DNA from 2 places in the Streptomyces sp. NPDC002788 genome. Region 2 is predicted to be linked to the other one. Evidence: riboswitches for the same ligand, from Rfam matches in the RefSeq annotation. Region 2 holds a riboswitch; the other holds the start of a gene.

Region 1 (7,050 bases), on a different contig from region 2:
CCCCAGGACAGCGAGGTGATCTTCGAGCGCTTCCGGCGCGGCACGGCCCGCCGCGGCACCCGGGGCTCCGGCGCCGGACTCGGGCTGTCCATCGTCAAGGCGATCGCCGAGGGCCACCGGGGGCGGGTACGGCTCCACGGCACTCCCGGGGGCGGCGCCACCTTCGCCCTCGTCCTGCACACCTCCCGGGCACCGGAAGGGGACCCCACGTGAACCGCATCCTCATCGTCGAGGACGAGGAGCGCATCGCCTCCTTCGTGGAGAAGGGCCTGCGCTCCAACGGCTTCACCACGACCGTCGTCACCGACGGCGACGCGGGCTACGAGTACGCCCTGACCGGCGGCTTCGACCTCGTCGTCCTGGACATCGGGCTGCCCGGCCGGGACGGCTTCACGATCCTGCGGGAGCTGCGCGAGGCGCGGGTGACGGTGCCGGTGATCGTGCTGACCGCGCGGGACTCCGTACGGGACACGGTGGCCGGTCTCGAGGGCGGGGCCGACGACTGGATGACCAAGCCGTTCCGCTTCGAGGAGCTGCTGGCCCGGGTGCGGCTGCGGCTCCGCACGGCGGCGCGGGCGCCGGAGGTGACGGTGCTCAGGTCGGGCACCCTGAGCCTCGACCTGCGCACGCGCCGGGCCCGCTCCGGGGAGCGCACGGTCGACCTGACGGCCCGTGAGTTCGTGCTGCTGGAACTGTTCCTGCGGCATCCGGGGCAGGTGCTGTCCCGGGAGCAGATCCTGTCCCACGTGTGGGGGTACGACTTCGACCCGGGGTCCAACATCGTGGACGTGTACGTGCGGACGCTGCGGAAGAAGCTGGGGGCCCAGCGGGTGGAGACGGTGCGGGGGATGGGGTACCGGCTCCCCACCGGGTGAAGCTCCCTTCATGTTCGGCTCATCGGCGGCTCACCCCCGGGATGAACCCTCGATGACGTGACATGGAACCCACGAGCTCTCACCGCCCTGTGCGTGGCGCTGACGCTGTGTGCGCTGCTGGCGATCCCCGGGAACTTCACTGGGCTCGCAGGCGACGCCCGGTTCACACTCGCCGTGTTCGCGCTGGCGACCTGCACCTGGATCGGGACGTCGATCGACGACACCTACATCGCGCTGGGTGCCGGGCTGGCCCTCACGGTGACCGGGGTGATCAGCAGCGACACCCTGTTCGGGACGCTCGGTGACGCCACTGTCTGGCTGCTGATCTGCGCGTTCGTGCTGGCGGCCGCGGTGAGCCGGACCGGGCTCGCGGGGCGGGCGGCGGTGTTCCTGGTCACTGGGGCGCGGACCGTACGGCAGTTGGTGCACCTGACGACGGCCGCCCTGGTCGTCACGGCGTTCGCGGTGCCCGCCACCTCCGGCCGGGCCGCGCTCGCGCTGCCGGTGTTCCTCGCCCTCGCCAAGGTCCTCGCCGCCCGGAAGCGGCTGGTCGTGATGCTGGCGCTGCTGTTCCCGACCGTGATCCTGCTGTCGGCGGTGGCGACCCTGATCGGCGCCGGCGCGCATCTGATCACCGTGTCCGTGCTGTGGGAGACGACCGGGCAGCATGTCGGCTTCACCCAGTGGCTGCTGCTGGGTCTGCCGCTGGCCGTGACCTCCTCCCACCTGGCCGCGGAACTGGTCCTGCTGACGACGACCCGGCGCGCGGACCGCACCGGCCCGGTCCACATCACCCCCGAGCGGATCCAGGAGCACAGCGAGCAGCCGGTCACCGGCCCCTGGAGCCAGGCCGAGAAACGCTGCACCCTGCTGCTGGCCACCGTGATCGTCCTGTGGTGCAGTGAGCCGCTGCACCGCGTTCCGCCGGCCCTGGTCGCACTGATCGGCGCGGTCATCGCCTCCTCGCCCGCCCTCGGCACCGTGCGGCTGAAGGACGCGCTGAAGACCGTGCCCTGGTCGCTGCTGCTGTTCATGGCGGCGACGATGGCGATGGGCGTCGCGCTCGCCGACTCGGGCGCGGCGAAGTGGCTGGTGTCCGGGCTGCCGACGAACGAGTCCCCGGTGCTGTTCCTGGCGCTGGTGATCGCCGTCAGCACGGCGGCCCACCTGGTCCTGCAGTCCCGCTCGGCCCGCTCCTCGGTCCTGGTCCCGCTGGTCGTGGCCGCCTCCCTCGGCGTCGGGGTCAACCCGGTCGCCGCCGCCCTCGCCTCCACCGCCGCGGCGGGCTTCTGCCACACCCTGCCCGCCTCGGCCAAGCCGGTCACGCTCTTCGCGCAGATCCCCGGCACCCCCACCTACACCCCGCGCGACCTGCTGCGGCTGTCCGCCTTCCTGGCGCCGCTGACCGCCGCGCTCGTCCTGCTCTTCGCCGTCGCGGTGTGGCCGCTGCTCGGCGTGTCCGTCACCCGTTGAGGAGCCCTCCATGCCGAACCGCGTCGTCGTAGCCCCCAGTGGCTTCAAGGAGTCCCTGTCCGCCGAGGCCGCCGCCGACGCCATCGCGGCCGGCGTGCGCCGGGTCCTGCCCGGCGCCGAGATCGACCTCGTGCCCCTGGTGGACGGCGGCGAGGGCACGGCTTACGCCCTGGCCGCCGCGACCGGGGGCACGATCGTCACCGTGCCCGCGACAGGCCCGGTCGAGGAGACCGTCGCCGCCCACTTCGCCCTCCTGGGCGACGGGGACACCGCCGTGGTGGAGATGGCCGCGGTCGCCGGCCTCTCCCTCGTCCCGCACGACCTGCGCGACCCGGGCGCCACCACCACGTACGGCGTCGGCGAGCTGATCCGTGCCGCCCTCGACACCGGGGTACGCCGGATCCTGGTCGGCTGCGGCGACTCCGGTACCTCCGACGGGGGCGCGGGCGCGCTCCAGGCGCTGGGCGCCCGGCTGCTGGACGAGGAGGGCGGGGAACTCCCCCGCGGCGGCCGGGAGCTGACCCGCCTGCACCGCATCGACCCGACCGGCCTGGACGCCCGGCTGTCCGAGGTCGAACTCCTCGTCGCCTGCAATCCGTACAACGTCCTGTGCGGCGAACGGGGCGTGGCCCGGGTCTTCGGACCGCAGAAGGGCGCGACGCCGGCGCAGGTGGAGGAGCTGTCGGCGGCGCTGGAGAACTGGGCGTTCGTCCTGACCCGGGATGCCGCCGTGCCGGACACCGAGCTTCGCTTCGGCCCCGGAACGGGGGCCTCCGGCGGCCTCGGAGCCGGTCTCGCCGCCCTGGGCGCCCGCCTCCTGCCCCGCTTCGACGTGCTGCTGAACCATCTCGACCTGGACGCCCGCCTGGCCCGCGCCGACCTCGTCGTCACCGCCGAGGGTGCCCTGGACCACCAGACGCCGCGCGGCAAGGTCCCGGCCGAGGTGGCCCGCCGGGCCAAGCTCTACGGCCGCCCGGTCCTGGCCCTGGCCGGCACCCTCGGCGAGGGCGCGCACGAGGTGCCGGGCGTGGACGCCTGCCACGGCATCCTGCCCGCCCCGATGGAGTTGGCCGAGGCGCTGCTGCGCGCGAGCGAACTGCTCACGGACGCCACGGAACGCGCCCTGCGGATGATCGTCCTCGGCACCCGGCTGTCACTGGTCTCCGACCGGGCCGTTCAAGCCGAGGTGTCCGGCACGCAGCGCCCGTCCTCCGTGCGGTAGTTCCACTTCGCCCCGTCCGTCACGAGCTCCTTCACGGCCCGCACGAACCGCTCCACGTGCTCGTCCGGCGTGCCCGCGCCGAAGCTGACCCGGATGGCGTTGAGCGACTTCTCCCCGGGCGCGGCCTCGGGCGACCCGCACTCGCCCTGCGTCAGCGGGTCGCTGCCGAGCAGCGTGCGCACCAGCGGGTGGGCGCAGAACAGCCCGTCCCGGACACCGATGCCGTACTCGGCGGAGAGGGCGGCGGCGAAGTGGGAGCTGTTCCAGCCCTCGACGACGAAGGACAGGACGCCGACGCGCGGGGCGTCTTCGCCGAACAGGGAGAGGATCGGGACCTGCGGCACCTCGGCGAGACCCGCGCGCACTTTCTCGATCAGGTACCGCTCGCGGGCGACCAGGGTGTCGAACCCGGCTTCGGTGAGGGCCTTGCAGGCGGAGGCGATGGAGTAGGCGCCGATGACGTTCGGGGAGCCGGCCTCGTGGCGGGCGGCGGTCTCGTGCCACTCCACGTCGACGCCCCCGTCGTCACGCCGCGAGACCTTCCGCGAGGCACCGCCGCCCGCGAGGTACGGCTCGGCCGCGCGCAGCCAGTCGGCCCGCCCGGCCAGCACGCCGGAGCCGAAGGGCGCGTACAGCTTGTGCCCGGAGAAGGCGACCCAGTCGACGTCCAGATCCGCGACGGACACCGGGTGGTGCGGCGCCAGCTGGGCGGCGTCGAGCACGATCCGGGCGCCGTGGGCGTGCGCGGCCGCTGCGAGCTCCCGCACGGGCCACAGCTCGCCGGTGACGTTCGAGGCGCCGGTGACGCAGACGAGGGCGGGCCCGTAGGGGTCCCGGTCGGCGAGGGCGCGCTCCAGGGTCTCGACGGCCTGACGGGGGCTGCGCGGGGCGTCGAGGTAGCTGACGCGCGCGTTGCGCCAGGGCAGCAGGGAGGCGTGGTGCTCGGTCTCGAACACGAAGACCTGGCAGTCGTCCGGGAGGGCGGCGGCGAGGAGGTTGAGGGAGTCGGTGGTGGACCGCGTGAACACCACCTGGTCGCCGTCCCGGCAGTCGAGGAACTCGGCGACGGTCCGGCGGGCGTTCTCGAACAGGTCGGTCGACAGCTGGGAGAGGTACCCGGCACCGCGGTGGACGCTGCCGTAGTACGGCGCGTAGGCGGCGACGTCGTCCCAGACCCGCTGGAGCGCCGGGGCGCTGGCGGCGTAGTCGAGCGCGGCGTAGCTGACCTCGCCCCCGGTGACGAGCGGCACGGTGACATCCCGCCCCAGAACGGGCAACGGGGAACAAACGGACTGGTCGGCGGCAACAGTGGAGACGGACATGGCGCAACTCCCGTGAAGGCAGGTGGAATCCGCCCCGCGAACACGTACGGCTACGAGCGGGGGGTGAAAGGAAAGAGGATGCGGAGGCGGGGCTCTGCGGCCCTATCGCATTCGCTTGCTCACGGAAGGCTCCCTCGAACGACCAGGACCCCTGGTTTCGCGAGGGGTCCGCGCTTGCCGTAGGCCTTGCTGCCTACGACCTGGTCTTCACCCGGGGCACCCCGCCACGGACGGAGGGTTGCCGGACAGTCGGCCGGGGCCTCATGACTGTCACTCATGACCTGGACAGGAACGTACGGGAATGATCGAGGTCCCGCAACCCGCGTCCGGATTGCGGGACACCCGCGCTACTTGTTGCTCGCCGCCACCCAGCGCTCCAGGGTCCGCTTTGCGGCCCCGGAGTCGATCGATTCGGCGGCCTTCGCCATGCCGGCGCGGATCTGCTCGGCCAGCGTGCCCGCGCCCGGCTCCAGCGCCACCAGCGCCGCCGCCGAGTTCAGCAGGACCGCGTCGCGGACCGGGCCGGTCTCGCCGTCCAGCAGCCGGCGGGCGACCTCGGCGTTGTAGGAGGCGTCCGCGCCGCGCAGCGCCTCCACCGGGACCAGTTCGAGGCCCACGTCGCGCGGGTCGAAGGCCTCCTCGGTCACCTTGCCGTCCCGGACGATCCACACCCGGGACGTGGACGTGGTGGTCAACTCGTCGAGGCCGTCGTCGCCGCGGAAGACCAGGGACGAGTTGCCGCGCTCGGCGAATACGCCCGCGACGATCGGCGCCATGCGCGGGTCCGCCACACCGACGGCCTGGGCCCGGACCTTCGCGGGGTTGGTCAGCGGGCCGAGGACGTTGAAGATCGTCCTGATGCCCAACTGCCCGCGTGCCGCGCCCGCGTACCGCATCGAGGGGTGGAACTTCGCCGCGAAGCAGAAGGTGATCCCGGCCTCCTCGGCCACCCCCGCCACCCGCTGCGTCGGCAGCTCCAGATTGACGCCGAGCTTCTCCAGGACGTCCGACGCCCCGGACGCCGAGGACGCCGCGCGGTTGCCGTGCTTGACGACCTTCGCCCCCGTGCCGGCGATGACGATGGCCGACATCGTGGAGATGTTGACGGTCTTCGCCCCGTCGCCGCCCGTGCCGACGATGTCGACCGCCGGGCCCGGCACCTCGATCACGTTCGCGTGCTCGTACATCGCCCGGACGAATCCGGCGATCTCCTCGACGGTCTCGCCCTTGGCGCGCAGCGCCACCACGAACCCGGCGATCTGCGCGTCGGTCGCCTCGCCGCGCATGATCAGGTCCATCGCCCACGCGGTGTCGTCGGCGGTCAGGTCCCGGCCCTCCAGCAGGCCGTTCAACAGCAGGGGCCAGGAGCGGCCCGCCGCGGTGTCGCCTCCAGCGGGGGTCACAGCGCTCATAAGCCGCTCCAGGGTCAGGCGTCCCGCACCGCGGGACGAGAGTCTCGACGAGGTCCACCCTATCCAGGCCAGGGCACGGCGAAGGGCCCCGTCCGAACACCGGACGGGGCCCTTGGCGTGGCGTGGCGAAGCAGTGATCAGTGGTGGCCGTGGCCGCTGGTGATCTCCCGGTACTCCTCGGCGGTGGGCTTCGGGATCTGGGCGTCCTCGCCGTAGTAGGCGTCGCTGAGCTTGGCGCGCAGCTTCTCGGTGCCCTTCACCTTGCGCTCGACACCGTTCTTGTCGACCGTCGGGCCGATCTCGGCCGGCTTGTACTGCTCGTGCGCCGTGAGCGTGTACATCTGCTCCTGGCTGAGCGGCTCGTGCACCTCGATGAACTCACCGTGCGGCAGGCGCTTGATGATGCCGGTCTCGCGGCCGTGCAGCACCTTCTCCTTGTCGCGGCGCTGGAGGCCGAGGCAGATGCGCTTGGTGATGATGAACGCGACGACCGGTCCGAGGAAGAACCCGATCCGGACGAACCAGGTGACCGCGTTGATCGACAGGTGGAAGTGGGTGGCGACGATGTCGTTGCCACCGCCGATCAGCATGATCATGTAGCCGGTGATCCAGGCGACACCGAAGGCGGTGCGCGTCGGGGCGTTGCGCGGCCGGTCCAGGATGTGGTGCTCGCGCTTGTCCCCGGTGACCCACGACTCGATGAACGGGTAGAGGGCGATGATCCCGAGGAACAGGCCGAAGAGGAC
Region 2 (7,050 bases):
GCGCCGGTCCACGCTCGGTGTCACCGACTGGATGACGGCCTTCCGCAAGAACGGCCACCGCGACCAGGTCGGTGACTTCCTCGACTTCGTCTACAGCAAGAAGAACGTGCTGGCCTTCTCCCGCGAGTACGACCTGCTGCCGGTGACGGCCTCCGCGTCCGCGACCATGGCCGCCTCCGACCAGGACAAGCATCTGAGGCCGTTCCTGGAGGAGCTGCTGGCCTCCGAGCTCTACCCGGTCGGCAAGACCTCCTGGGCCGAGGTCAGCTCCCAGATCAAGCAGCAGATCGGCAAGGCGGTCGCCCCCGGCGGCAGCCCCTCGGGCGTCCTGGGCCATCTCCAGGCGGCGGCGAACCGGGCGGAGAGCGCGGAGTAGCCCCGCTGTCGGTGGCAGGCGTTACGGTGCCGGGCATGGACGAGGAGACCAGTGAGACGCAGCTCGGGCGCGGGGAGCGGGACATCCTCGCACTCGAACGCCGCGGCTTCTCCGGCCCCGGCGCGAAGGAACGCGCGATACGAGAGGAACTGGGCCTCGCCCCCGTCCGCTACTACCAGCTCCTCAACGCCCTGCTGGACGACCCCCGGGCCCTGTCCCACGACCCGCTGACGGTGAACCGGCTGCGGCGGATACGGGAGAGGCGCCGGGCGGAGCGTTAGGCGCGGTGCCAGGCCGTGTGACCCGGGCGGGCACAGTGCAAGGGCCCCTCAGGACTCAGCCGAGCCGGTCCGCAAGGTCGCGCAGCAGGCGCACGACCCCCTCCGGGCCGTTCACCACCAGGTCCGCCCGCTCGCGCAGCTCGGTCACCTCGTCGCTGCCGCTGCACACCAGAAGGCCCGGGGTGTCGTCCGAGCGGAGCGTGTCGACGGCGGCGTAGGCCGGGAGGTCGCCCAGGTCGTCGCCGGCGTAGAGGACGCACTCGGCGCCGATCTCCCGGGCGAAGCCGGTCAGGGCGACGCCCTTGTCCATGCCGGGCGGCCGGAGTTCGAGGACCATGCGGCCGGGCTCGACGATCAGGCCGTGCCGGCTCGCCAGGTCGGTGAGCGGCTCGCGCAGGACGTCGAAGGCGGCCTGCGGGTCGGCGGCCCGGCGGGTGTGCACGGCGACGGCCCGGCCCTTGTCCTCGACCCAGGTGCCGCTCCCATCGAGCAGCCCGGGCAGCTCGGCGCGGACGGCTTCGACGCCGGGATGCGGGTCGGGGGCGGTGACCTCGCCGGTGCGGGCGTCCCAGCGCTCGGCGCCGTAGTGACCCAGGACGACGAGGTGCTCCAGGCCCGGGGCGTTCGCGAAGGCGCCGTTCCGCACGGCGACCTCGGCGGGCCGACCGGTGATCACGGCCACGGCGGCCACCTTCGGCGCCAGCGCGGCCAGCGCGGACAGCGCCTCGGGATGGGCCCGGGCCCGCTCCGGGTCGGCCACGATCGGCGCGAGCGTGCCGTCGAAGTCGAGCCCGATCAACGCCTTGCCCGGGCGGGCGAGGAGAGCTTCCAGGCCCTCCTGGCCGGCCTTCGTGGCGGGAGTCGGCAGCGGCTGCGGCGCGGGCATCGTGCTCATCCGCCGCTCAGCCCCTCAGCGCGTCGAGCTGGTCCACGAACCACCGCGCCGGCGGCAGCGCCGTGGCCGCCGCGGCGAGGCGCTTGCAGCGCTCGGCCCGCTCCTCCGGGCGCATCGACAGGGCCTCGTGCAGGGCCGCGGCCGTGCCCGTGATGTCGTAGGGGTTCACCGTGATCGCGTCCTCGCCCAGCTCCTCGTGTGCCCCGGCCTCCCGCGACAGCACCAGCGCGCAGCCCGCGTCGGAGAGGAGCGGGACCTCCTTGGCCACGAGGTTCATGCCGTCGCGGATGGGATTGACGAGCGCCACGTCGGCGAGCCGGTACGCGGCCAGGGAGCGCGCGAAGTCGTCCTGGACGTGCAGCACGACCGGCGTCCAGCCCGGCGTGCCGTACTCGGCGTTGATCTCGTCGGCCAGGCGCTGCACCGCGGCCGTGTAGTCCCGGTACACCGTGAGGTCCTGCCGCGAGGGGTAGGCGAAGGCGACGTGTACCACGCGCTCGCGCCACTCGGCGTGCGTCTCCAGCAGCCGCCGGTACGCCAGCAGCCCGCGCACGATGTTCTTCGACAGCTCCGTGCGGTCGACCCGGACGATGGTGCGGCGGCCCTCGCCGATCTCCTCGCGCAGCGCGGCCATCCGCTCCTCGACGTCCCTCTCGTGCGCCCGCTTGCGCAGGAAGTCCGCGTCGGCGCCCAGTCCGTGCACGCCGATGCGCGTGCCCCCGAGCCCGCCCGCGAACCGCTCGGCGCACGCGACGAACGCGTCCGCCCATCGCTGAGTGAGGAAGCCCAGCCGGTCCGCGCCCAGCATGCCGCGCAGCACCTGTGCGGCCACGTCGTCCGGCAGCATCCGAAAGTACTCCGGCGGCGCCCACGGCGTGTGCGAGAAATGCCCGATGCGCAGGTCGGGGCGCAGTTCGCGCAGCATGCCCGGCACCAGCGTCAGGTGGTAGTCCTGCACCACGACCGCCGCGCCCTGCGCCGCCTCCTCGGCCAGCGCCTCGGCGAACGCCCGGTTGTACGTCTCGTACGACGCCCACTGCCGCCGGAACTCCGCGTCGAAGACCGGCTCCAGCGGTGTCTGGTACAGCATGTGGTGCACGAACCACAGCACCGAGTTGGCGATGCCGTTGTACGCGTCCGCGTGTACGTCGGCGGGGATGTCCAGCATCCGCACGCCGTCCTCGCCGACTCCGCGCCGGACCGCCTCCCGGTCACCGTCGGACAGCGCCGAGCACACCCACAGCGCGTCCGCGTCCGCTCCGATCGCCGACAGCCCCGAGACCAGCCCGCCACCGCCCCGTTTGGCGTTCAGCGAACCGTCCTCACCCACCGCGTAGGAGACCGGACCGCGGTTGGAGGCAACCAGTACCTGTGCAGCACCGTACGTCGAACCCATAGGCCTCAACCTAGCCCGGCCGGTAAACGCTCAAACGTACGGACCTGCCGCATCCGGCCGAAAACAGCCAGGGTCAGGCCGCCCGCCGTGCCCGGTACTCGGCGATCTCCACCATCGGCGGACGCTCCTCGGTGTCCACCGAGTAGGTGCGCGCTTCGAAGCCCTCCCCGCCGCGCTCGAACTGGGTCAGGGACGGCCGGATCAGATGCCCCCGGGCCAGCCGCAGCTGGCCTGTGCGGTAGATCTCGGCGGCCATCCGGCCCAGTGCCTGCCCGTCCTGGTGCCGGTGCTTGCGCACCCCGACGTCCACCTGGGCGAGGGCGTCCAGGCCCACCAGGTGCAGGGCGTCCACCAGCATGCCCAGCTCGACGCCGTAGCCGACGGGGAACGGCAGCCGCTCCAGCAGCGAGCGGCGGGCCGCGTACTCGCCGCCCAGCGGCTGCACGAACCCGGCCAGCTGCGGCCAGTGCATGTTGAGCAGTGGGCGCGCCATCAGCTCGGTGACCCGGCCGCCCTGCCCGGCGGCGCCGCCCAGCGGACGGTCGTACATGCCCTTGACCAGGGCCACGTCCGGGTCGGTCAGCAGCGGGCCGACGATCCCGGAGACGAAGTCGGACGAGAAGTCCCGCAGGTCCGCGTCGACGAAGCAGACGATGTCGCCGCGTGTGACGAGCAGCGAGCGCCACAGCACCTCGCCCTTGCCGGGCACGGTGGGCAGGCGCGGGAGTATCGCGTCCCGGTGCACCACCGTCGCGCCCGCGGCGGCGGCCACCTCGGACGTACGGTCGGTGGAGCCCGAGTCCACGACGACGAGTTCGTCCACGAGCGGGACCTGCAGCATCAGGTCGTGCCGGATGACGGAGGCGATGTCGCCGACCGTCTCCTCCTCGTTCAGGGCGGGCAGCACCACGCTCACCGTCCGGCCCGTGCGCTGCTTGGCGGCCAGGATCCGGTGGAGCGGGCGTTCGTTCGCGGACCAGGAACGGGTGCTCAGCCAGCGCTCGACTTCTTCCAGCACCGTGGCGGCTCCTTAGCGTTCTCTCGGCGGGACGGAATGTGACGCGTCTCGCGGTTCGGACGACTCCCTCAACTGTCCTGGTCGTCGGTTACAGTCTTGAACAACGCGGATGACCATCGCATGTCCGGGGTCGCCCGCCGCCTACAACCACATACAGCTCATCCAGAGGGGCAGAGGGAAACGGCCCGATGAAGCCCCGGCAACCCTCCAGTCGGTTCTCGTAGGTCACTGGCGACCACAGCGCGAGGCTCCCGGCTAGGGAAGGTGCCAAATCCGTCTCACGGCGAGATGCGTCGTGAGGAAGATGAGGAGAAAGGGCCTCGCCTCACATGGCTGTGCAGACTGTTGCAAGCACCACGAACTCCACCGTAGACCTCGGCCCGGCCGCCGCTCTGAGCTGCCGCGAGTGCGGTCACCGCGTGCCCCTCGGCCCGGTCTTCGCCTGCGAGGAGTGTTTCGGTCCGCTGGAGATCGCCTACGACTTCTCGGCCTACGACGTCGAGGAGCTGCGGAAGAAGATCGAGGCGGGCCCCGCGAACATCTGGCGCTACGCCCCGCTGCTGCCGGTCCCGGCCGACGTGGCGGACAAGCCGAACATCAACCCGGGCTGGACCAAGCTGGTCAAGGCCGACAACCTCGCGCGCGAGCTGGGTGTCGACGCCGGCAAGCTCTTCGTCAAGGACGACTCCGGCAACCCGACGCACTCCTTCAAGGACCGTGTCGTCGCCCAGGCCCTGGAGGCCGCCCGCGCCTTCGGCTTCACGACGCTCTCCTGCTCCTCCACCGGCAACCTCGCCGGCGCGGTGGGCGCCGCCGCGGCCCGGGCCGGCTTCCGCTCCTGCGTGTTCATCCCGCACGACCTGGAGCAGGGCAAGGTCGTCATGGCCGCGGTCTACGGCGGCGAGCTCGTCGGCATCGAGGGCAACTACGACGACGTGAACCGCTTCTGCTCCGAGCTGATCGGCGACCCGGCCGGCGAGGGCTGGGGCTTCGTCAACGTCAACCTGCGGCCGTACTACGCGGAGGGCTCCAAGACCCTCGCGTACGAGATCTGCGAGCAGCTCGGCTGGCGGCTGCCGGACCAGATCGTGGTGCCGATCGCCTCCGGCTCCCAGCTCACCAAGATCGACAAGGGCCTGCAGGAGCTGATCAAGCTCGGGCTGGTCGAGGACAAGCCGTACAAGATCTTCGGCGCGCAGGCCGAGGGCTGCTCGCCGGTGTCCGCGGCGTACAAGGCCGGCCACGACGTCGTGCGCCCCCAGAAGCCGGACACCATCGCCAAGTCGCTGGCGATCGGCAACCCGGCGGACGGGCCGTACGTGCTCGACATCGCGCGGCGCACGGGCGGTGCGGTGGAGGACGTGAACGACGAGCAGGTCGTCGAGGCGATCAAGATCCTCGCCCGGACCGAGGGCATCTTCGCGGAGACCGCCGGTGGTGTGACGGTGGGCGTGACGAAGAAGCTCATCGAGAACGGGGCACTGGACCCGTCGTCGACGACCGTGGTGCTGAACACCGGGGACGGCCTCAAGACGCTGGACGCGGTGGCGGGGACCGGGCTCACCGCGACGATCCGACCCAACCTGGACTCGTTCCGGGACGCCGGACTCGCCTGACCGTTGTTCGCCGCGGCCGGTGGGGGCTGGTCGCGCCCGCGCGGCGGAGCCGCACATCGACACCACCCCGCGCCCCTCAGGCGCGCCACCCAGCCGTAGCTGCAATCGAACCGGAGGTCGTACCCCGATGAGTGTCACCGTTCGCATCCCCACCATCCTGCGCACCTACACCGGCGGGCAGGCCGAGGTCGCCGCCGACGGGGCGACCCTCGGCGAGGTCATCGCCGATCTGGAGAAGAACCACACCGGCATCGCCGCCCGCGTGCTGGACGACCAGGGCAAGCTGCGCCGGTTCGTCAACGTGTACGTCAACGACGACGACGTGCGGTTCGAACAGGGACTGGAGACGGCGACGCCGGACGGCGCCGGCGTGTCGATCATCCCGGCCGTCGCCGGCGGCTGAACCGGTCGACCGGCTTGTTGTTACCTTGAGTAATGCCGGTCACTGAGAGTTCATCGAATTGCCCCCTCCGTGAGAGAAGCGGAGGGGGCAATTCTGTGTGATTGAGCGCGGTACAGTTGGGGAACGCGTTCCCGATCCCTTGATCGGAACCCTGAATTCCTGCCGCGAGCCCGACAAGATGTAGCCAAAGTGTGCGCACCTTTCGCGGCTTTTGCTCTTTTTGTGTGGCCCGACTTGCCCTGAATTCGGGTGAATTCTCCCTTTATTCCGGACCCTGCGCGTCCAGAATTCTCGTCCGATTGACCTGTTGCAGACGGCAGTTGGACAGATACATTCAGCCGCGGTCGACGCGTTCCGGCGCACGCCCCCAACCGTGGGGGGTGAGGTCTGACCCGGATCCGCGAAGTGTGGATCTGTGCAAGGGCCAGTAATAGGGGAGTTAGGCATGGCTCAGGGCACCGTCAAGTGGTTCAACGCGGAGAAGGGGTACGGCTTCATCGCGGTCGACGGTGGTGCGGATGTTTTCGTCCACTACAGCGCGATCCAGATGGACGGCTACCGCACCCTTGAAGAGGGTCAGCGGGTCGAGTTCGAGATCTCGCAGGGCCAGAAGGGGCCGCAGGCCGACATGGTTCGCGTCTCTGCCTGAACGCGCACCACGACCAAAGCTCAAGCGACCGGTCTTCTCAGAAGGGCCCGTACCCCCCGGGGTGCGGGCCCTTCGGCCTGTTCGAAGGCCCCGTCGACGGTGTTCGCGGGTGGCTGAGCGCCCCGGCCGATCCCCCGGAGGCGCTCGCCCCCGCCCGTCACCCGACCGCCACCCCTCAATGAGCACCCGCTGCGCCGGAGCGCCTTGCACTCTGTGGGGTCGAGTGCTAATCATTGCGTTAGCACTCTGAAGGTGAGAGTGACAACGTAAGGACCGGGTCGGTGAGGCCCACGGGCCGGGTGGGGCAAGGAACCACCCCGGTCGGGGGCCGTCCGTCGCGGGCGCGGGCGCGGTCCGAAGTAATCACCCCCAGTCCTGGAGGGACCACTTCACATGGCCAAGATCATCGCGTTCGA

What was found. Region 2 has a riboswitch for S-adenosylmethionine ahead of thrC (threonine synthase). Riboswitches for the same ligand answer to the same signal wherever they lie in the genome.
Region 1: it holds a riboswitch for S-adenosylmethionine, as region 2 does, so the genes downstream of both, ACWD1U_RS17780 (aminotransferase class V-fold PLP-dependent enzyme) here and thrC (threonine synthase) in region 2, are expected to answer to the same signal.

Annotation. Positions count from the first base shown of each region.
Region 1 covers NZ_JBSFVB010000008.1:320,061-327,110, forward strand. The annotation lists gene ACWD1U_RS17760 (ATP-binding protein) at 1-213, shown strand, start outside; gene ACWD1U_RS17765 (response regulator transcription factor) at 210-875, shown strand; gene ACWD1U_RS17770 (SLC13 family permease) at 933-2,348, shown strand; gene ACWD1U_RS17775 (glycerate kinase family protein) at 2,359-3,570, shown strand; gene ACWD1U_RS17780 (aminotransferase class V-fold PLP-dependent enzyme) at 3,525-4,892, opposite strand; SAM riboswitch class IV at 5,058-5,174, opposite strand; gene trpD (anthranilate phosphoribosyltransferase) at 5,240-6,304, opposite strand; gene qcrB (cytochrome bc1 complex cytochrome b subunit) at 6,442-7,050, opposite strand, start outside.
Region 2 covers NZ_JBSFVB010000010.1:141,097-148,146, forward strand. The annotation lists gene ACWD1U_RS20170 (ABC transporter substrate-binding protein) at 1-376, shown strand, start outside; gene ACWD1U_RS20175 (DUF3263 domain-containing protein) at 412-657, shown strand; gene otsB (trehalose-phosphatase) at 713-1,552, opposite strand; gene ACWD1U_RS20185 (alpha,alpha-trehalose-phosphate synthase (UDP-forming)) at 1,560-2,948, opposite strand; gene ACWD1U_RS20190 (glucosyl-3-phosphoglycerate synthase) at 3,022-3,966, opposite strand; SAM riboswitch class I at 4,122-4,277, shown strand; gene thrC (threonine synthase) at 4,296-5,582, shown strand; gene ACWD1U_RS20200 (ubiquitin-like small modifier protein 1) at 5,710-5,985, shown strand; gene ACWD1U_RS20205 (cold-shock protein) at 6,431-6,634, shown strand; gene groL (chaperonin GroEL) at 7,028-7,050, shown strand, end outside.